2 linked regions of the Pontiella desulfatans genome follow. Each later gene encodes a partner of the first gene's protein in a complex. Links are inferred from orthologs where the notes say so. Each region holds a gene or a part of one and is shown on either strand. Other genes may lie near its edges. The genes, in order: uvrA and mfd.

The links.
Region 2: the proteins of uvrA (region 1) and mfd are in contact, whole or in part, in a crystal structure (PDB 4DFC), measured with the Escherichia coli proteins. The link is inferred for Pontiella desulfatans from one-to-one orthologs.

The regions. Positions count from the first base shown.
Region 1 is NZ_CAAHFG010000001.1:100,841-112,011, reverse strand. The notes cover bases 24-3,409. They hold uvrA (excinuclease ABC subunit UvrA), read right to left. Parts: upstream 3,044-3,409; coding sequence 224-3,043; downstream 24-223. Other genes in these bases: E9954_RS00435 (hypothetical protein), read right to left, coding at 3,145-3,405; E9954_RS00445 (SET domain-containing protein), read right to left, coding at 24-154. In the rest of the region: more of E9954_RS00445, read right to left, coding at 1-23; E9954_RS00430 (tRNA dihydrouridine synthase), read right to left, coding at 3,487-4,545; E9954_RS00425 (hypothetical protein), read right to left, coding at 4,947-5,450; E9954_RS00420 (hypothetical protein), read right to left, coding at 5,768-6,175; E9954_RS00415 (hypothetical protein), read right to left, coding at 6,244-6,741; E9954_RS00410 (LOG family protein), read left to right, coding at 7,009-7,734; E9954_RS00405 (RtcB family protein), read left to right, coding at 8,156-9,547; E9954_RS00400 (putative quinol monooxygenase), read left to right, coding at 9,634-10,176; E9954_RS00395 (sulfatase-like hydrolase/transferase), read left to right, coding at 10,258-11,171. UniProt on the Escherichia coli protein: The UvrABC repair system catalyzes the recognition and processing of DNA lesions. UvrA is an ATPase and a DNA-binding protein. A damage recognition complex composed of 2 UvrA and 2 UvrB subunits scans DNA for abnormalities.
Region 2 is NZ_CAAHFG010000001.1:3,777,528-3,789,077, reverse strand. What follows is about bases 2,838-6,602. They hold mfd (transcription-repair coupling factor), read right to left. Parts: upstream 6,254-6,602; coding sequence 3,038-6,253; downstream 2,838-3,037. Other genes in these bases: pyrB (aspartate carbamoyltransferase), read left to right, coding at 6,354-6,602. In the rest of the region: E9954_RS13330 (SNF2-related protein), read right to left, coding at 1-1,227; E9954_RS13325 (C13 family peptidase), read left to right, coding at 1,356-2,216; E9954_RS13320 (REP-associated tyrosine transposase), read left to right, coding at 2,350-2,796; more of pyrB, read left to right, coding at 6,603-7,439; argF (ornithine carbamoyltransferase), read left to right, coding at 7,515-8,447; E9954_RS13300 (glycosyltransferase family 9 protein), read left to right, coding at 8,458-9,429; E9954_RS13295 (HAD family hydrolase), read left to right, coding at 9,410-10,051; E9954_RS13290 (HAD-IA family hydrolase), read left to right, coding at 10,051-10,686; E9954_RS13285 (7-carboxy-7-deazaguanine synthase QueE), read left to right, coding at 10,690-11,439; 7-cyano-7-deazaguanine synthase QueC, read left to right, coding at 11,439-11,550. UniProt on the Escherichia coli protein: Couples transcription and DNA repair by recognizing RNA polymerase (RNAP) stalled at DNA lesions. Mediates ATP-dependent release of RNAP and its truncated transcript from the DNA, and recruitment of nucleotide excision repair machinery to the damaged site.

The sequences.
Region 1 (11,171 bases):
CGTCCGTGACCCAAAGCACATAGGTATCGTCCTCCTCGGTACGATGGCCATGGTAGGTTCCAATCTTCGCGCCTTTATCGATGGGTTCAATGGCGTAGACCCCTTTTCCATGGATGCGGCTATCCCGCACCTCCAGCTTGTGCATGTTCGGCATATCGCCCCCCCCACAAACGCCTTATCCAGATCGACGGCCGTCGATCTGGATAAGGCGTTTGTGTGTTTGTTAATCCAGTAATTCCTTCAAATATTGCCCCGTGTAGGATTTCGCGCACTTGGCCACTTTTTCCGGCGGCCCGGAAACAACCACGGTTCCGCCATTGATGCCGCCGCCGGGTCCGAGGTCGACAATGTGGTCGGCGCGCTTGATCATGTCGAGGTTGTGCTCGATCACGATGACGGTGTTGCCCTCGTCGCGCAGGCGCTCGAGCACCTCCAGCAGCTTGTGGACATCGGCGAAGTGGAGGCCCGTGGTCGGCTCGTCCAGGATGTAGACGGTCTGCCCGGTCGAGCGTTTGCTCAGTTCGGTCGAGAGCTTGACGCGCTGCGCCTCGCCGCCGGAAAGCGTTGTGGCGGGCTGGCCGAGTTTGAGATAACCCAACCCCACCTCGCAAAGCGTCTTCATCTTGCGCTGGATCTTGGGCACCGCCTCGAAAAATTCGAGCGCCTCGTTGATCGTCATATCGAGCACGTCGGCAATATTCCTGCTTTTGTAATGCACTTCGAGCGTCTCGCGGTTGTAGCGTTTTTCATTGCATTGCTCGCACGGCACATAGACATCCGGCAGGAAGTGCATCTCGATCTTGAGGATGCCGTCGCCCTTGCAGCGTTCGCAGCGTCCGCCCTTGACGTTGAAGCTATAGCGACCCGGCTTGTAGCCGCGCATCTTGGAAGCAGGCAATGTGGCGAACAGGTTGCGGATATCGGTGAACGCCCCGGTGTAGGTGGCCGGGTTCGAGCGCGGCGTGCGGCCGATCGGCGACTGGTCGATCACGATCATCTTATCGACAAAGTCGAGCCCCTCAACACTCTTGAACTTGCCGGGTGCATCCTTCGATCCATTGAAATGCCGCGCCAGCGCGCGCTTGAGCGTGTAGTCGGTCAGCGTACTCTTGCCGCTGCCCGACACCCCGGTCACGCAGGTGAAGAGGCCGAGCGGGAAACGGGCATCCACCTTTTTCAGGTTGTTGGCCTCCGCGCCCTTCAGTTCGATCCACCCCTTGAAGGGTTTCGTCCGTTTTTCCGGAACCTCCACCTGCAGCTCGCCGCGCAGATACTTCGCCGTCAGCGTATCGGCCGTCATCAGCTTGTCGGTCCTGCCCGCAAAAACCACCTCGCCGCCGTGGCGCCCGGCGGCGGGGCCGAGATCGACCACATAGTCGGCCGTGCGGATCGTCTGCTCGTCGTGCTCGACCACAATCACCGTGTTGCCCAGGTCGCGCAGGCCTTGCAGCGTATGGATCAGCCGGTCGTTGTCGCGCTGGTGCAGGCCAATGCTCGGCTCGTCGAGCACATAGACCACGCCCACCAGCCCCGCCCCGATCTGCGTTGCCAGCCGGATGCGCTGCGCCTCGCCGCCGGAGAGCGTGCCGCTCTCGCGGTCGAGCGTGAGGTAGTCGAGCCCCACGTTGACCATGAAGCCGAGGCGCGACCGGATCTCCTTGAGGATTTCCTTGGTGATCAAGGTTTCTTGCTTGGTCAGCTTGAGCGCTTCGAAAAAGCGCTGCGAATCGATCACCGAATCGGTGATGATTTCGCGGATATTGCGGCCGTTCATGGTGCAGGCGAGCACCGCCGGGCGCAGGCGCGAGCCATTGCACTCGGGGCAAATCCGCTTGGTCATGTAGCCGCGCAACCAGTGGCTCATCGCCTCGCTCTCGTTGCTTTCCACCCGCTCCATCAACATCGGGAAAACGCCCCGGAACGGCTTCTTGATCAGGCGGCGGCGCATGTAGTATTCAATATCTTCGTCGCCCGTGCCATGGAAGATTTCCTTCTGCACCTTTTTCGGAAGCTCCTGGAACGGGGTGCGCGGATCAATCCCGTGCCGCTCCGCCACCGCCTGCAATAGCTTTTTATGATAGATGATCATCCGGTGCCCGCCATAGCGCCACGGATGCACACAGGACTCGATGGCCAGCGACGGGTCCGGCACCACCTGCTCTTCGTCGAACACCATTTGCGTGCCGAGGCCATGGCAGGTCGGGCAGGCACCATACGGACTGTTGAACGAAAAGTGTCGGGCTTCGAGCTTATCGAAGCTGATCCCGCAATCGTTGCAGGCGTTATGCTCCGAAAAGAGCCGCTCTTCCCAGCCGCCATCCCCGGTGGCCACCAGCGCCGTCACCAAGCCCTCGGCCTGCCCCAGCGCCAGCTCGACCGAATCGGTCATGCGGCTGCGGATGTCGTCCGAAACCGCAAGGCGATCCACCACCGCGTCGATGGTGTGCTTGAACGTCTTTTTCAGCTTCGGCACGTTTTCGATTTCGTACACCTCGCCATCGACGCGCGCGCGGACAAAGCCCTGCTTGCGGATCTGCTCGTAGACCTCCACATGCTCGCCCTTGCGGCCGCGCACCATCGGCGCGAGGATCATCAGCTTGGTCTTGGCGGGCAGCTGCATCAACTGCTCGACAATCTCCTCGGCGCTCTGGCTGCTGACGGGCTTGCCGCATTGGTAGCAGTGCGCCTTGCCAATGCTCGCATACAACAGCCGGAGATAGTCGTAGATCTCCGTCGTCGTCGCCACGATCGAACGCGGGTTCGAACCCGCCGTGCGCTGCTCGATCGATACCGCCGGGGATAGCCCTTCAATGTAGTCCACATCCGGCTTCTGCATCTGCCCCAGGAACTGGCGCGCGTAGGCCGAAAGGCTCTCCACATATTTGCGCTGCCCCTCGGCATAGATGGTGTCGAACGCCAGCGACGACTTGCCGGAGCCGCTCAGCCCCGTCACCACCGTCAACTCATCGCGCGGGATCTTTACATGCACATCCTTCAGGTTGTGCTCCCGCGCCCCCGCCACGTTTATCCATTGTTTAGCCATGCCTGAACTCCAGCATATTGGATGCAACGAATGTAGGAAAAACAACGAATAACTAGCGGCATGCGGGATTCGTTGTTTTTCCTACATTCGTTGCTGGATTATTATAGGGATTTCTTTCCGCGATAGGTGAACAGCTGCTCCCACTCGTAGGTTTCATCGCCACTGTAGATGTTGAGCGCATCGAGGATCTTTTGCTGCATGTGCATCGTCAGGCGGCGGCCCTTGCGGCCTTTCTGGATCTGCTTGTGGGTGATGAATCCCGGAGGGGCAATCGATACGAGATCGTTGTTCTTAATGTTCTTCTCGGTCATGATGGCATCCAACGGCTGGGTGCCGACGTTCATTTCAATTTCTTCAGTCATAGTTTCCTTTTGCATAGCGTGTCGTTTAAAACACGAGCCGTGAGCCGTGAGCCGTGAGCCGTGAAAATCACGCTTCACCCATCAATCGTCACGCTTATTCTTTTCCATTAAAACATCAACTTCTTCCATGATTGCATCGACCGACAAAAGGTGGGCGAGCTTCATGAGCAACTGCTTCTTACCAAACAATCCCTTCACATAATAGGGAATATGGGTGCGGAACTGGATGCAGGCGGCCTGCTCCGCCGAATATTTTTTCGCACGGCTCGAAACCTCCTGCTTCAGCTCATTCAGCTCCACCAACCGCCGCAGGTGCTCCGCCATCATATCGCGGCGTTCCGCGAGCGACGGTAGCAGGCGGGACGCCTGCGGTACGGCATTTGTATCGCAGGCGTCCTGCCTGCCCCGCCGAATGGCCTCGAAAATCCACGGATTTCCAATGGCGCCTCGGCCGATCATCACACCGTCCACGCCGGAAACCTCGACCATCTTTTCGGCATCTTCCGGCGAATTGACGCCGCCGTTGCCGATGATTGGGATTTTCAGCTGCTGCTTCATCTCGGCGAGCTTTTCCCAATCGGGATCGCCGCCGTGGAAATGTTTTGCGAGACGGGCGTGGACGGCGATCATATCCGCCCCGCTTGCCTCGACGACCTTTGCGATTTCGAGATGGTCGGCGGTGTCGTGGTTGAATCCAATGCGGGTCTTGACCGAGACCGGCAACGCGACGGCGCCTTTCACCGCTTCGATAATCTTCGCCATGCGCGGCAAATCCTTGAGCAGCGCCGCGCCGGCGCCGCGCGACACCACCTTCTTGACCGGGCAGCCGCAATTGATATCGATCCAGTCGAAACCGCCCTCTTGCTCCATGATTTTTGCGGCTTCGGCCATGCGCTGCGGATTCGCCCCGAAAATGTGTCCGGCAATGGGATGCTCGTTCTCCGCAGGCTTTAGCACCTCGAAGGTTTTTCCTCCGTCGCGGCAAAGCCCTTCCGAGCTGGCGAGCTCGGTATAGACCGCCCCGGCGCCGTGCTCGAGGCACAGCGTGCGCATCGCGGCATCGGTGTAGCCCGCCATCGGGGCGAGCACCACGGGAAAGTCGATTACCACGGAGCCAAACTGGAGGGGGGATAATTTCATAAGAAAAGTATGTAGTTCCGCCTTTAGGCGGCCAGTCCCATCAAGCCATTCAACCAAAACCGCCTAAAGGCGGAACTACATACCTTACTTTAAGGGGGAAGGACAAACCTATAAATCCCGACCGATGCACCAATTGCCTGCAATTTGAAATCGGAATTCCGACTTAGAAGCGATTTAATATCCGGATTAATACGGAGGTTATCGATGACCGGATTCATTATTGTATTGGTATGCATTGCTGGCTCCATCGCCTGGGGCATCACCGCAGGCCGGAAGCGCCGCAAGGTACAGGAAGAGCAGGATCGCGAACGCGGTTGATCCCACAAAAAAGGCGGCCAAAAGCCGCCTTTCCCTGTCTACATTCCGTTCATCAATGATCGTGAGCGCATCGTTGCCGCGCCCTACTCCTTATAACCTGACCAAGTGCCGTCGAGTCTGCTGCCATAGCCAAATCGACCAATCTCGACAATGCCTTCCATCGTAGTACTGGTGAACTCGGCGATGCGTATCGCGATATAGTGGACATCGCCAACACTAAAATTGCTTGGATCTGTGTCACTTATTAGATGGAGGGTGTGCAAAGAACCGTTCAGCCCCCCTTGAACCGAAAAGTTCCCGTAGAGGCTATCCACGGCAGTGCCGGTGATTGAATCACCAACATGAACCAGATTCAGGTCTATCATGGAAACCTTGCCTGAAACTGTTTCCTTGCACGACCCAGTCCACCTGCCGTTCATCGTAATGGCTGAAGACGAACCGCTGTCATCAGGAGGAGTTGTGTCCCCGCGGCCACCGGAAGAGCTATCGTCATCTCCTCCGAGGCACCCAGCCACCACGAAAGCCATGCAAAACGTGGCAACCCATACTACCCAGTGTCGCGCTATAATCATCCACATGTTCTTCATCAATTCATTCCCTTTCCACAACTCCACGTGATTCTTACAGCTAAAGACTGAGCTGAATAGTTGTTTCTGACAAGATATTAAGCAATTCTATGATGGTAACGCACGCGACAACAGTGCGAAGTCTCCCCAAGTAATCTCGGCGCGGGCAAGTTCAACTTTAAACTACACGATTATTTCGATGTCGATCCCGCCGTGCGTGAAGCACCCACCGTGAAACTGGAAAACTTAAACATGAATGGATACATTATGAAGGGCGACGCTCTGCCGGAGCCACCATGCTCGGAATGGCTTAGACAGAGTCTCTTGCAATACACAACCTATTGCCGTGTTAATTCAATACGACGCCATCCATCATCAAAATGCGCAGCCGATCCTATCCATGTGTCATTGACGACGGCACCTGAGAATTTCGTTGCGGTATTAGAAAAATCCCCATTCACAACGAATGATAAGTTATTCCCGCTAACCGACCCCTGGAGGTTATGATCGCTAACTAAATTCTCCGCAGACATCATTCCGCTGACCGAACTTCCGTACTGTGTTAAAGACAAAGAAAAGGAATACCCACTCGCATCAAGTCCAGACCACATTCCTGTAACATCCACACTTGGCTCGGTATCTCCTTCTTCGCTCTCACATCCTGACAAACCTACAACCAAACTGGCCGTTGCAGCAAATACAACCGTTCGCCTAGCGAGTTTCCACCATTTATTTTTCGTTTTCATTGCCTAAACCTTGGGTTGAGACTGGATTCAATTCAACATACAAAGAACCCCACCTCGCATTGCTCGGGTTATTGAGCGGTTACATTGAACGTAAAATCGTACTGGCGACCGTATGAACCATCTACTGAATAGAGTTTCCCCGTGATCCTGCCTGAAATTGTTGCCCCAGCCGCTGTAGATGATCCCGAGTAAAACTCAATAGTGATACTGCTTCCTTCATTCAGGGAGTTAAGACCTCCCTCGGCAGTAGAAGTATTGGAAACCCAGCTGTTTGGGGTCTGGCTATTGCATTGGACAAATTGAGGAAGGCTGTCCCCGGTTGCGGAGGAAATGTCTACCGAAAAATTAAATGGCCCGCCGGTAGGGGAAGTGCCATATACCGTAAGATTTCCACTTGAAACCGTACCTATCGATGCGACAATTTCTCCAGTTCTTAGTTCAAGCGACACCTCTCCATTATTGCCTGAGCTATCGTCGTCACCACACCCTGTTATGGTCATGATCAAGGATATGGCTGTCATTAATGAAACTGTACGACCTGCTACTCTACACCATTCTATTTTCATTTGTTACCGTTCCTTTTTTGGCTGGGTAGTAGCCTACAACAACTCCACCCAAGTATTTTATCAATTCCTATACATACATAACAATTAGCAGTATCCATACCAGATACAAGCCATTATTTATTGAAGACATCTTGAAAACACATTCTTTATTCCACCTAGCAAGTAATGAAGCTAAAGCCCCTGCCCGATGAGACGCACGGCATTTTGAACCTGACCCATTCTATACTGCATGCTAACTTGGTGGGAGAAACATGAAGGAGTTGCAACATGATCAGCCCCCCCAAAGCCTATGAAAACATTTCTTTCTTAAACAGTGCCTACTGCCGCCCGGTGCGGCTGCAGCTCGAATACCTGCATCCGGAAGTAACGATGCAGGAGGAGGGCGTGAAGTCCACCATCGTCCTGTTCGGCAGCGCACGCATCCCCTCGCCCGAAACCGCGGCCGACTGCAAAAACCCGAAGCTGGCCGAACTGGTACCCTATTACGAGGAGGCGCGAAAATTCGCGGCCATCGTCAGCACCACTTGCCAGACCAACCACGAATGCGAATATGTGGTCGTCACCGGCGGGGGCGGCGGCATCATGGAAGCGGGCAACCGGGGGGCCAACGAGGCCGGCTGCAAGTCGATCTCGCTCAACATCCAGTTGCCGTTCGAGCAGGAGGCCAATCCCTACGTAACGCCCGAGCTCAACTTTGAGTTCCACTATTTCCACATGCGCAAGATGCACTTCCTGCAGCGCGCCAAGGCCGTCGTCATTTTCCCGGGCGGGTTCGGCACCTTCGACGAGCTGTTCGAGGCGCTGACCCTGATCCAGACCAAAAAGATCAATCCCATGCCCGTCATCCTCTTCGATGCCGGGCACTGGAAAAAGCTCATCAACTGGGAATACCTCGCCGAGTGCGGCCTCATCAGCCCCAACGATCTCGACATCATCACCTTCTGCGACAAGGCGGAGGATGCATGGAAGGTGATCACCGACTACTATGCGTAAAGGTAGTGCACGGCTCTTTCCCCGAAAGGCCGCGCAGCCGACACGAGCATGTGGGGCGGGCTTTCCAGCCTGCCCTTCCCGCGACTACGCAGGCTGGAAAGCCTGCGCCACGATTCCGCCTTGTTTGAGACTTCATTACAAACGAGACTTTGGCACAGCGTGAATCCAGCAACGAATGAATGGAACACGAAGTGGGGCTGGCGCGGAGCGACGGCAGCGAAGCGGCAACCAACGAATCCGTCCCACCGCAAATTCGTTGCTTTCCATTCATTCGTTGCTCAACTCCAATTCAGAGGGGAAGTCTAATGCATGAAAAATCCAGCGCAGCTGGTGGGGGACTAAAGGCGGGATTACAAACCTTTCCACGCCATTGCACCGCCATCCAACTTGCGCTTTAATCGTTTCCATGAAACCGAAGGACATGATTAAGCTGGGTGTGCCGCAGGGTCCGGCGCTGAAGGAAGCGATTGGCGCGGCGCGGAAGGCGGCGGCGAAGGGCGTTAAGAAGCGCGAGCTGCTGGAGCAGGTGAAGGCGGTGCTGGAATCGCCTGCCGACTTTGCTGAGGATGAGGTTTTTGGCGAACTGTCGAAAGCACTGACGGATAATCCATCTGCCCGTCCCGCAGAGGTGTTCGAGCCGCGCGAATCGCGCGCGCCCTACCAGGTTTGGGGCGAAGGGCTGGACGCGAGCGCCATCGAGCAAATGAACAATGCCACCGATCTTCCGGTCTCGGTTGCGGGTGCGCTGATGCCGGACGCCCACATGGGGTATGGCCTGCCGATCGGCGGGGTGCTGGCCACGCAGGATTGCGTGATCCCGTACGCGGTCGGAATGGATATTGCCTGCCGCATGAAGATGACGGTGATGGATCTGCCGGTGTCGCACATTCGCGGCGAGGAAGGGCGGTTGCGCAATGCGCTGGAACGCGAGACGGAGTTCGGTGTCGGCGCGGGTTTTTCGAAACGCCACGAGCACGGCGTGATGGATGCCGACTGGTCGGTGAGTCCGGTGACGAACAAAAACAAAGACAAGGCTTGGTTTCAGCTCGGTTCGAGCGGGTCGGGCAACCATTTCGTGGAGTTCGGCACGCTAACGCTCGAAGAGCCGGAACTGGGGCTGGAGGCCGGAACCTATGTGGCGCTGCTGTCGCATAGCGGGAGCCGCGGCACGGGCGGCGAGGTGGCGAAGCACTACAGCCGGCTGGCGATGGAGCTGCATCCGGAACTACCGAAACAGTTGAAGCACCTGGCGTGGCTAGAGCTGGATTCGGCCTATGGCCAGGAATATTGGCACGCGATGCAGCTGATGGGCGAATATGCCGCCGCCAACCACGAACTGATCCACCAATCGATCGCCAAAATCCTCGGCGCGCAGGTGTTGGCCGATGTGGAAAACCACCATAACTTTGCCTGGAAGGAAAAACACTTTGGCCAGGAGGTGGTCGTCCACCGCAAGGGGGCGACCCCCGCGACGCAGGATACGCTCGGCATCATTCCCGGCTCGATGGCGACCCCCGGCTTCGTGGTGCGCGGCAAGGGCAATGCGGCATCGATGAATTCCGCCTCGCACGGCGCGGGGCGCGCGATGAGCCGCACGGCCACCAAAAACAGTTGCACGTGGAGCCAGGCCAAAACGTTTTTGGCCGAAAACGACGTGGTGCTGATCTCCGCCGGACTCGACGAGGTACCGATGGGCTATAAGGATATCCACGAAGTGATGGCCGCCCAAACCGACCTCGTCGAGGTCATTGCCCGCTTCGATCCGAAGCTGGTAAAGATGGCGCCGGAGGAGCAGAAGCGGCGGCGGCGATAGGCAGAATGATTTTAAGGCAGAATAATTTGCCATTCCTCTGAAAAAGGAAAATCATCGCACCTCATCTCTCAGACGAAAGGAACTCCATGAAAACAATAGCGAACATTGCAATGGTCGTTTGCGCGGCGGTGCTGCTGTCCGGATGCACCATTACCAAATTTACAGCCACCGAGCGTGGCAATGCGGGGCGCGAACTCCTCGACCTGCACGAAGCCCATGAGAAAAAGATCATTGGCGATGCCGAATACCAACGGCTGAAAACCAAGATTCTTGAACGAAGCAAGGATTCCATAAACAAAAAACGAAAAGGGAGCAGCAAAGATATGGTTCATGTAATTGCGTTCATTAAAGTGAAGCCCGAACACCGCGAAGAGCTGATCAAGATCTTCAACGCCAATGTGCCGAACGTACTGGCGGAGGATGGGTGCATCCAGTACACGCTGACCACGGACACCGACAGCGGCATCGGCATCCAGCAAAGGGATGAAACCATCCTAACGGTGATTGAAAAATGGGAATCCCTTGAAGCGTTGCAAGCCCACCTCGAGGCGCCGCACATGGATCAATACCGCCAGGACACGGAGGGCATGACCGAAGGTGTGGAACTGCGCGTACTGCAAGATACCTAAACCTTCTCCCCGAAGCATGCGCACCCCGTCCATAAAATAGGCCGGGGTGCGTTTTTTATGTATCTAACCAAGGGGTAAAAAATGAAAAGACGCGTATTCATCTATACAGCGACACTCGCTTCAACCTTACCAGCGGCGGCAAAACCCCAAGAACGGCCAAATATCCTTTGGCTGACGTGCGAGGACAACAATATTGACTGGGTGGGTTGCTATGGCAACCCGCACGCCGACACACCGAACATTGACCAGCTGGCGGCAGAGGGTTTCCAATATATGCATGCCTATGCGAACGCGCCGGTATGCGCGCCGAGCCGCAGCACGTGGATTACCGGCATGCTGTCGATCTCGAACGGCACCTTCCCGATGCGCAGCCGCAACGAGATTCCGCACGACCGCATTAAGTATTATCCCGATTATCTCAAGGCCAACGGCTACTATGTCGGCAACAGCACCAAGACCGACTACAACATTGGCGGGCGCGATGACAAATCGGCATGGGACAACCCCGGAAAGGTGAAGTGGGACGAGCTGAAGAAAAACCAGCCCTTCTTCCAGATCGTCAACTCCACCACCTCGCATGAAAGCAGGGCGCAGGGCGATGTGGAAAACACCCTCCACGACCCGGCCAACACCCGGTTGCGCGCCTACCACCCCGATCTCCCCGATGTCCGCAAGAACTATGCGAAATACCACGATGCCATGAAGCGGATGGATGGCGAGATCGGCGCATCGCTCAAAAAGCTCGAGGCGCTGGGGCTGGCGGAAAACACGATCGTCATCCACAACTCCGACCACGGCGGCGTACTGCCGCGCAGCAAGCGCTATATTTTCCAGAGCGGGATCCACTGCCCGTTGATCGTTCGCATTCCGGAGCGCTACAAGCATCTCCGGCCGGCCGCGCAACCGGGCAGCAAGATCGACCGACTGGTCAGCTTCGTCGACATGCCGAAGACGTGGCTGAGCCTGACGGGCTCGGAAGTGCCGGGCCACATGCA
Region 2 (11,550 bases), 3.7 Mb from region 1 along the record:
CCCCATTGTGTCGGCGCCTTCCGGCAGCTCCATCGGTATGGGGTCGGGAATCCGCTTCGGGAAGCCGGTCATGTTTCTGCGCGTGTTGCGGAAGATGACGCGCCCAGGGCCGTGGCGATCCAGCGCTTCGGCCCGTTCCTGTTCGTTCATCGTCTCCAGTCGTTCCCCGATCTCCGCGGCAACCTCGGCATAGCGATCATGCTCAACCTTGTAGGTCTCGAAGTCGGGATAGCGTTGCGGGTCGAGCAGCCGCAACCGGGCGAAGTGGCTTTCGAGCCCCATCTGTTCCGGGCTGGCTGTGAGCAGAAGCAGGCGCGGGATGCAACCGGCCAGCCGCTCGACCACGCAATATTCCGGGCTGGTTTGTTCCGGCGACCAGTGCAGGTGGTGGGCTTCGTCGACAATCAGCAGATCCCAGTCGCACGCGATGGCCTGCGTGGCGCGCTCCGGATTCTCCGTGAGAAACTCGATGCTCGAAAGGATCAGCTGGTCGTCGTGGAACGGGTTGATGCCGGGTTCGGTGGCTTCGATCGCTGCGCAACGTTCCTCGTTGAAAATACTGAACGAAAGATTGAACCGGCGCAATAGTTCGACAAACCATTGGTGAACGAGCGCGTGCGGGACGAGAACCAATACGCGCCGGACCAACCCGCAAACCATCAGGCGATGCAGGACGAGGCATGCCTCGATGGTTTTTCCAAGGCCCACTTCATCGGCCAGCAGGACGCGCGGCAGGGGGCGTGCGCTCACTTCCTGCGCAATATAGAGCTGGTGGGGCAACAAGTCGACGCGCCCGCCCAGCAAGCCGCGCACCGCCAGCTGGCCATGTCGGTGGCGCGCATTCAACGCGGCCACGCGTAGGTCGAACAGGGCGTTGGCATCCACATGGCCACCCAGCAGGCGGGTTTCCGGCCGGTCGAAGCTCGAGGTGTCGCACAGGTCGGCTTCGATCAGCTGCGTGCCATCCGCCGCCCCGTAGAGGAGCAGTCCGTTTTCCTCGGTAATGGTTTCGACCGTCAGCCGGGTGCCCTCGCGCGATTCAATTTCGTCGCCCTCGGCAAAGCGCACGCGCTTGAGCGGAGCCATGTTGATGGCGTAGTGCCGCATCTCGTTGGCCGCCTGGTAAAACACCTGCACGGTGCGGGCGGTGGCGTCCACAACCAGCCCCAATCCAAGCTCGGGCTCCGTTTCGCTGATCCAGCGCTGTCCTTTGAAATATTTTTGCATAGCGGCGGAACCTACCGAATTCGCGCAAGCTTGGGAATAAAGATCTGGAGTGCGTCCTTCTGGGGATTTGTGTTTTGAATCGATGCAAATCGGCGTATTCTCCTGCTTATTCCGGATGGGAGGTTGTCTTGCGTAGGATTGGTTTATTCAGGATTTCCACGGGCGTGCGCATGGGCATGCTGTTGGTCTGTTGGAGCATTGGCTCCGGAGGGAATCCCTTGAGCGAACCGGATTCCATGGGCAAGGAGCCGCGTTCCCTGCAAACGCCGGAGCGGTTTCGTGAAAACCTGAAACAAATGGAAACCGCTTCCGTTCGGGGCAAGGAGAACAAATATGCCGTTCTCGTGAATGCCGACAAAAACAACCGCCTGCACGGAACAAATATCAGCAAGGCCTACAAGGCGTTTAAGGCCGCGGGCTTTTCCGATTCCGACATTATTATTCTCAATCATCTAAACCCGCGTTCCGATATGAGCCCTGACAGGCCATATCCAACCACCACTTCGAATCATGAAATGTTCAAGGACACGTTGACGGCTCTTTCCCGGATTGTTGATTACAACGATCTCCTCTTTGTCTACTGCACAGGCCACGGCAAGCGGGTCGGGGGAGCGATCACGTTGGCTTTCCGAGATCAAACAATGTCGGCCATGGAATATTGCCAGCTACTGGAAAAGATCAGCGCCTTAACGATCGTGAGTGTGATGGATCAGTGTTACTCCGGCGGTTTTTCAAGTGCCATCGAAAATTCCTATGCACCGATCATCTCGATCACGGACACCGATGAAAAGCATGCGACGTATTGCCAACATTTTGCCGAACAATTCTGGAGTTCGTTTTCCCGGATCGATTGTTCCTCAACCGGAACCCTCACCAATTCACTCGAAGCCATTTTTTCGGAAGCATTGATCGTCCATAAGGACAAGCTCAAGCAAACGCCTGCCCGAACCCGCGGAAAAATCACCTATTCAAAAGGGATGGGGTGGTAGTGTTGTAGGGTAGGGCGGGGTGTCCCACTCCGCCGTTCGGTGGATCGGCCCTGCGCACGTGGCGGGCGCGCGGTGACACGCGTCCCTGCCTTTTGGATTTGCCAACCCGTTCATCTGGCTGCATCATCCAATCATGTTGCCGGAACGCAAAACACTGCCGCATGGAATTCCTTCCTGGGTTGAGGATGGCGCGGAATATTTCATCACGATCAATACGCAACCAAAGGGTAAAAACCAGCTTTGCACCAACGAGGTTGCCGATGTTCTCTATCGGTCGCTTATATTCTATCAAGAACGCGGCGATCTCTGGTTGCACCTGCTCGTTCTCATGCCTGATCACTTGCATGCCATCATGAGCTTTAACCGTGATGTTGGAATGCTGAAGAGCATCAAGGAATTCAAGAAGTATACGGCGAGGATGTTGGGTGTTTCATGGCAATGCGATTTCTTCGACCATCGGTTGCGCAAGGATGAAAGCTACATCGAAAAGGCCCATTACATCCGCATGAATCCGGTTCGGGCGGGGTTGTGTGTTCAACCCGAAGATTGGCCCTACGTTTGGGAGAATCGCCCAGGGTAGGGCGGGGTGTCCCACCCCGACGCACGGCGGATCGGCCCTGCGCACGGGCGGACGACTGAGGACAGTCGTCCCTACCCAGGGTAGGGCGGGGTGTCCCACCCCGCCGCACGGCGGATCGGCCCTGCGCACGGGGCGGACGACTGAGGACAGTCGTCCCTACCCAGGGTAGGGCGGGGTGTCCCACCCCGCCGTTCGGTGGATCGGCCCTGTGCTCGGGGCGGACGACTGAGGACAGTCGTCCCTACCTCTTGATTAGCTCGATCAGTTCCTTCAGCATCGGGGTGGTTGTGTCTTCTTCCAGGCGCGGGTGCATGCCGCCAAAGGTGCGGTATTGCTTGTCTTCCGAGAGCATGACTTGCCGCTTGCGGACGATGACGGATTTAAGCCCATGGTCGGCAGCGACGATGCGTAGCTCGGCGATGAGCATGAGGCGGTGGACTTCCTGCGGCAGCCTCCCGAAGCGGTCTTTGATCTCGCGCTTCATCAGGGTGATTTCCTGCTTGGTGGCCAGGGCCGACATGCGCTGGTAGAGGCGCAGGCGCAGGTTTTCGTCCTCGATATAGTCGTAGGGGATGTACGCTCCGTTTGCCGCGGTCCCGGTTTTCGGGGAGAGGTCGAGAAAGTCGATCTTGACGGTCACGTCCATGAGCGGCGGTGGCTTCTTGCCCTGCAAAATGGCGATGGTGCGCTTGAGCAGCTGGCAATAGAGGTCGAACCCGACGGCGGAAATGTGGCCGCTCTGCTTGGCCCCGAGCATGTTGCCGGCACCGCGCAGCTCGAGGTCGCGCAGGGCCAGGCGGAAACCGGAGCCGAGGCCGGTGTAGCGCTTGATGGCGTTCATGCGGTCGCGCGCGGCATCGATCATGTCGCCGCCGGGCGAGAGCATCAGGAAGGCGAAGGCCTTGTGGTTGGAGCGCCCGACCCGTCCGCGCAGCTGGTAGAGATCGGACAGTCCGAAGCGCTCGGCGTTTTCGACAATCAGCGTGTTGCAGTTGGGTATGTCGACACCGCTTTCAATGATGGTGGTGCAGAGCAGGACATCGAACCGGCCTTCAACGAAGGCGTGCATAATCTGCGAGAGTTCCGTTTCGCCCATCTGTCCGTGGGCAACGGCGATGCGGGCTTCGGGCACCAGCGTCATCAGCCGGGTTTCGACGAGATGGATGGTTTTGACGCGGTTGTGCAGGTAGAACACCTGCCCGTCGCGGTGCAGCTCGGCGCGGATGGCTTCGGTAATAATCTCCTCGTCGTAGGGAATCACGTTGGTATCGACCGGCTGCCGTTCCTGCGGGGCGGTCTTGATGGTGCTCAGGTCGCGAACCCCGGTCAGGCTCATGTAGAGCGTCCGGGGAATCGGCGTGGCCGACATGGTGATGACGTCCACCTGTTTGCGCAGCTCTTTGAGGTGCTCCTTGGCGGTGACGCCGAAGCGCTGCTCTTCGTCGATGATGACGAGCCCGAGGTTCTTAAAGTTTACATCCTTGGAGAGGATGCGGTGGGTGCCGATGAGGATGTCGACCTCGCCTTCGAGGGTTTGGACGAGCGTCTTGTTTTGCTCGGCGCGGCTGCGGAAGCGGCTGACCATGTCGATCCGGATGGGAAAGGCGGCCATGCGTTCGGCAAACGTGTCGTAGTGCTGCTGCGCCAATATCGTGGTTGGAACGAGCACCGCCACCTGCATGCCATCCATCACCGCCTTGAAGGCGGCGCGCATCGCGACCTCGGTTTTGCCGAAGCCAACATCGCCGCAGAGCAGGCGGTCCATCGGCCGCAGTTTTTCCATGTCGCGTTTCAGTTCATCGGACGAAGAGAGCTGGTCCGGCGTTTCGGTGTAGGGGAAGGCCGCTTCGAATTCGGCCTGCATGGCGGTATCCTTGGAGAAGCGGTAGCCGCGTTTCGCCTGGCGTTCGGCCTGGGTCAGCAGCAACTGGGAGGCGAAATCCTGAACGGCTTCCTCGGCCCCTGCCTTGTCGTTTTTCCACTTCCGTCCGCCGAGGGTGTGCGGCTTGGGCGCATTCTTGCCCATGCCTTTATAGCGGGTGAGCAGGTGCGCCTGCGTGACGGGGAGATAAACCTTTTCGCCCTTGGCATATTCGATGCAAAGCACTTCCATGCTTTTGCCGCTGAAGGACGTCTCGACAAGGCCGAGATATTTGCCGACGCCGTGCTCGACGTGCACCACGAAATCGCCGGGCTGGATGTCGGCCGCTTCGGAAACGCGTTCCTGTTGCTTGTGGAATCGTTTGGCGTTCCGGGCGTGGGCGTTGCGGTTGGTGTGGTAGGCATAGAAGTCGGATTCGGTGACGATCAGGAATTTCCGGCCGTGGTCGATGGCGCTCTCGTGCAGTACGCCGTGGTGCAGTTGCAGCGCATCGAACCCCTCCAGCTCTTCATAAAGCTCCCTGAACCGGTTCAGGGTGCCCCGGGTTTCAAAATAGAAATGCACGCTCCAATCGGCGGAAGCATCGGCACAGCGCTGATCCACGAACCGGCGGCGGGCCTGTTCGGCCTCTTTCGGATGCGTGTCATAGGAAACCGATACGAGTCCGGTATCGTAAAAATCAAAGCGGGTATTTATTGCTTGCCCGCTTCGCTCAAGCCGAGTAGCCGCCAGGCTCGCTTCATGGGTGCCGTTGCGCCTTTGGGCGAGATCTTCCGCCGCATCTGGATTAACGATCAGGGTGTTTTCGGGGAGAAGGTCGGTAATTGGGCAGGAGTCTTCGCCGGCAAAGCCAAAGTCCATTTGCGGGAGCTGGACGGAATCGATCTTCTCTATGGAGCATTGGGTCTGGTCATCGAAATAGCGGATGGAGTCGATTTCGTCGCCGAAGAACTCGATACGCACGGGGCGGGGGGAGCCGGGGGGCCAGCAGTCGAGAATGCCGCCGCGCAGCGCGGCCTCTCCCTGGGAGTAGACTTCCACGCCAAATTCATAGCCGGCATCCGACATCCAACCGGTCAGGGTTTGAGGATGATGTTCCTCCCCGACCCTAAGCGTTTGAACCGCCAGTTCGGATTCCCCCGCGAGCGGAACCTCCTGCTCCAGCGCCTGCGGGCAGGTGACGATGATAAACCGGACCCCACGGAAAATGTCACGATCGTGACTTTTTCCGTGGGGTCCGGGAGGGGTGAGGTATTGGACAAGTTTGAGGTGTTCCCCGAAGACGGCGGGATCCTTTTCCATGGGTTGGAAGAGGTGGATGTCTTGCGGCGGGATCGACGGGGCGCCTGCGGTATCTTCCACAAGCGTGCGCAGCGATTCGTGGAGGCGTTCCATTTCGCGGACATCGGCGGCAATCCATAGCACGTTTTGTTTGAGGATCTGGAAGATATCCCGGCAGAGCAGGGCTTGCGCGCAGATGGGGGCGTCCACCACCCGCGCATGTTTCCCGGTAAACCTTTTAAGCACCGCCGGATCGACCCCGGGGGTGCTTGTTTTGTTCTCTTCGACTGCCATGCTGGGAATGTAGGTGAAGAAAACCCGGATTGGAAGGGTGGACTTTGTTCTCTCGGCCGCTATTATTGGAAGCTTGTTGGAGAAAGGGGCAAAGGAAATTATGGATACGGATAAAAAACTAAGCGGCATCTCATGGAAGGATTTCAAGGCTCTTCCGCTAACGGAGAAGGGGGGCTATTTCCAGTCGGAACCACCGCATACGCTGATCGCGCAGCAGTTCACCCGCACCAAGTTGGAGGAACTTTGCACATTGGCCACGCGCATTAAACGCATCAACAAACGCCGCGAGGGGGCAAACTTCCTGAAGACCCTGCTGTCGGATAAGCGGGCGATGCTCTATTTCGCGCAACCTTCTTCGCGCACCTACCTTTCGCATAACGCCGCGTGCCAGATTCTCGGCCTCGATACGATGGACGTGCGCGACACGAAGACCTCGAGCGAGGTGAAAGGCGAGTCGCCGGAGGATACGATCCGGACCTTCAGCTCCTATGCCGACATGATCATCATGCGCCATCCGGTCGGCGGCTTTGCCGAACGTGTGGCCTGGATGCTCGCGCATACCGGCCGCGAGATTCCCGTGCTGAATGCCGGTTCCGGGTCGGATCAGCACCCGACGCAGGCCTTGCTGGACATCTATACGCTCGAACGCAGTTTCGAGAAGATCGGTGGAGTGGATGGAAAGCACGTGGTTTTCGTGGGCGACCTGATGCGGGGCCGGACGGTGCGCTCGCTGGCCTGGATGCTGACGCTCTACAAGGATGTGACGCTCTATTTCGTGGCTCCGGAACAATTGCAGATTGGCCAGGATATCCTGCATCTGCTGGACCAGGCCGGAACCCGGTATGTTGTGACGCAGGATTTCGCCGGGATCATGCCGATCGCGGATGCCATCTACATGACCCGCATCCAGGACGAATGGGACGCCGAAGGCGAAAGCAGCACGATCGATACTTCGGGTTTCAGTATCGGCGCCGAGCACATGGACATCATCAAGGATACCTGTGTGATCCTGCATCCGTTGCCGCGCCGCAAGGAAATCAGCACCGATATCGACAACGACCCGCGCGCGGTCTACTGGCGCCAGATGCGCAACGGCATGTGGATCCGCGCCGCCCTGATCCTAACGACTTTCGGCCGGCAGGATGAGGTGAACCGATATTACGACGACTACAAACCGGGAACGTGAAACGTGACGATTGAGACGTGGTTTTTTCACGACTCATAACTCACGCATCACGACCCACGTATCACGAGGTAAACTATGGAACATTTGATTTCACTGAAGGAATGGAGCCCGGAGAAGATCCGGGACGTATTGGATTTGGCGCGGGATGTGAAAACCAACCCGGCCAACTACCAGGATGCCATGGCGCGCAAGACGTTGCTGATGATTTTCGAAAAACCCAGCCTGCGAACGCGCCTTTCGTTCGAGGCCGGCATGACCCAGATGGGCGGCCACGCCATCTACTACCACACCGGCAACTCACCGATGGGCAGCGGCAAGGAGAGCATCAGCGACTCCATCAAGACCGCTTCGCGTTTCGTCGATGTCATCATGGCGCGCCTGTTCAAGCACGACGATCTGTTGGAGATGGCTGAGTATGCCACGGTTCCGGTGATCAACGCGCTGACCGACGACAGCCATCCCTGCCAGATTCTCGCCGACCTTCAGGCGATCGAAGAAAAGAAGGGAAAGCTGGCGGGGCTCAAGCTGGCCTATCTCGGCGACGGGTTCAACAACGTGACGCACTCGCTGATGTTCGGCGGAACCAAGATGGGCATGCATGTGAGCGTTGGCTCCCCGGCGGGCGAGGACTATTCGCCGCGCGCCGACGTCGTGGCCGACTGCGCGGCATTTTCCGCCGGCTCCGGAGGTTCCGTATTCGTGACCGACGATCCGGTGGAGGCCATCAAGGATGCCGACGTGGTCTACACCGATTCCTGGATGAGCTACCATATTCCGAAGGATCAGGAAGCGGCGCGGATCGCCAAGTTCATGCCCTACCAGGTGAACAGCGGGCTGATGGCGCACGCCAAGCCGGATGCCATCTTCATGAACTGCCTGCCGGCCATCCGCGGCTGCGAGCAGACCGCGGAGGTGATCGACGGTCCGCAGTCGATTGTGTTCGACGAGGCCGAAAACCGTCTCCACGCCCAAAAGGCTGTAATTCTCACCCTTTGCGGCGCGGCCTAGACGTTTCGAGATGCGGATCCTGATCGTCAAAACCAGTTCGCTGGGGGATCTGTTCCACGCCTTGCCGGCGGTGCATCTGCTGAAGCAGGCCTATGGAGCGGAGATCGATTGGGTGGTGAACTCGGGATATGCCGGTTTGGTGGACTGTTTTTCCGATGTGCGGAAGGTGATTCCCTTTCCACGCCAAAGCCTCTTCTCCAGTTTTGGGAATTTCCGCAACGCACTCCGGGAAGAGACCTATGATCTGGTTGTGGATTTCCAGGGCCTGCTGAAGAGCGCCATGGTCTGCCGGATGGCCAAGCGCTCGAAAGGCGCCCGGATCCTTGGCACGTCGGGCCAGCGCGAAGGAGCGCGTTTTTTCTATTCCACCGTCGTCGGGAAAAAAAACAAGAACCGGCATGCGGTCGAGGAAAATCTCGATGTGCTCCGTTTTCTGGGTAAGCCGGAGGAACCGCTTGAGTTCCCGATCCGCTTTCCGGTGGTCGATTTCCCCTGCCTGGAAAAGCATCCGGTGGTGGTGTTCGCACCCTGCTCCCGGCACGAGGCGAAAAACTGGCCGTCGGAACGGTTTGTTGAACTCGGCGAGCATCTCGATGCCCAGATTGTCTTGGTTGGTTCCCCGGACGATACCGAAACCTGCACGAGGATTGAAAACGCCCTCCCGGAGGGATCGGCCACCAATCTGTGCGGCAAGACGTCGTTGCTGGAGCTGGGGGGCGTTTTGCAACGGGCCGATCTGGTGGTAACCGTCGATTCGGGGCCGATGCACATGGCTTCGGCGGCGGGGACGCCGTGCCTGGCGATCTTCGGCCCGACCGATCCGATGCGGGTGGGGCCTTATGGCGGGCAGCACCGGGTGTTGAGGAATTCCTTGGTGAAAAACTATTCCAAGCAGGACTTGGAGAGTATTAAAATGGTGGAAACAATCGAAGTTGTAAAAAATGCTAGGGAGATGCTGAACCATGAAGCTATGGGACTATGATGCATTTATCTTGGACTTGGACGGCACCCTGATCGACTCGGGGAAATACCATGCGCAGGCGTTTTCCGATGCCGTGCTGGCCCATAGCGGCTATTCCTTGAAGCCGGACGAGCATCACGAATTCTTCGGCAAGCATAGCACGTGGTACGCCGAAACCCTCAACGAGCGATACGGTCTGAGCTTGGATCCAGCCAAAGTGCTGGAATACAAGCGCGGGCGGGTGCAGGAAATCTTCAGGGCCGAACTCTTTTCCGGCGCGCGCGAGTTCCTCGAGTTGTGGCATCGGAAAAAGCCAATGGCCCTGGCGACCAACTCGCCGTTCAGTTTTGTTAAGCCGGCCCTCGAAGAGGCCGACGTGCTGAAATTTTTCGACTGCATCACCACGGGAAGCGATGTCGTCAACCGCAAGCCCGATCCCGAGATTATCGAGGTCACTGCGCAAAAGCTGCGGGTTGATCCCCTCAAGACGCTGGTGTTTGAAGACCAGTTGATCGGAATCGAGGCCGCCCGCGCCGCCGGCGCAAGGGTGGTGGCGGTCGATAACAACCAACCCGTCAACTATCCGGTGGATGTCGCCGTGCACACCTGGCGCGAGCTACTCAAATTATCGGAGATGCAATAGTGGAACCACAGCTTTTGATTTTTGATTTGGATGGAACCTTGATCGATTCCCGCGCCGACCTGGCGGCGGGGATCAACCATATGCGATGCCACTATGGATTGGCTCCCTTGCCTCTTGAAACCGTCAGCGGATATGTCGGCAACGGTGTGCGGAAACTGGTGGAGCGATCGTTGCAGGGCGCGGAGGTGGATGTTGACGAAGCGCTGGCGATCAACAAGGCCTACTATGCCGGGCATTTGGTGGTTCATACCTATCTCTACGACGGCGTCGCCGACGGAATTGCCGAGCTGGTGAAGGCGGGCCACAAGGTGGCGCTGCTCACCAACAAGCCCGGCGAACCGAGTCGCAGGATTCTCGAACATTTTGGGTTGGCGGACCGCTTCACCTCGATTATCGGTGGCGGGGATGTGCCTAACCTCAAGCCGGAACCCGACGGAATCCTTGCCTGCATGGAAGCGGCCGGCATGGATGCGGCCACGGTTTGGATGGTGGGCGACAACTATACCGACTTGGCGGTGGCCGAAAACGCCGGGGTGAAGAATGCCTATGTCCGGTATGGGTTCGGGGAAGAGCGGGGGTATAAAGCGGACGCATATTTTGCTTCGTTTTCGGAGTTGGTCGGGTACTTTGTCTGAGCCATGAAAACCTATCTTTCCGAAATATTCAGTTCCATTCAGGGTGAAGGCCCCTATGTCGGCGAGCGCCATCTTTTTGTCCGCTTCTGCGAGTGCCATCGCGCATGCATCTATTGCGACACCATTACCGAACGCACCGAGACCGTGCTGATTGAAATGGAGCCGGGGTCTGGCAAATTCGAACAGATCCCCAATCCGCTGGCCATCGACCAGGTGATGGAACTGGTTCGGAAGATCGATGGCAAAAAGACCAACAAGCGCATTTCCCTCACTGGCGGCGCCCCGTTGTTGCAGGCCAACTACCTGCAAGAGTTGCTTCCGCAGCTCTGCGGCGACGACCACAACATCTATCTCGAAACCGCCGGCGATCTCCCGCAGCAGTTGAAAACAATCATCGAATGGATCGATGTGGTGGCCATGGATATCAAGCTTTCCAGCGTGACCCGCGAAAAAAACACCTTCCCTGCGCACTGGCAATTCCTGAAAACCTGCCGCGATTTCGACGTCGAGGTGTTCACCAAGCTGGTGCTCTCCGCCGAAACCCACGAAGGCGAACTGATGGAGGCGGTCAAAGGCATCAAGAAGGCCGGGGGCGCGGATACGCTGGTCGTCATCCAGCCCATGTCGAAAGCCCGGAAAACCGACGCGGTTCCAAGTGGTGCCCAGTTGTTGCGTTGGCAGGACAAGGTTTCCGGCGTGCTCCCCAATGTGCGGGTCATTCCACAAACCCATAAAATGTTGGAGATGCTCTAGTGAAAAAGGCAGTGGTTTTGTTGAGCGGCGGTCTCGATTCCGCAACGGCCATGGCGATGGCCCTGAATGAGGGCTATGAAGTCTATGCGGTTTCTTTCCGCTATGGGCAGC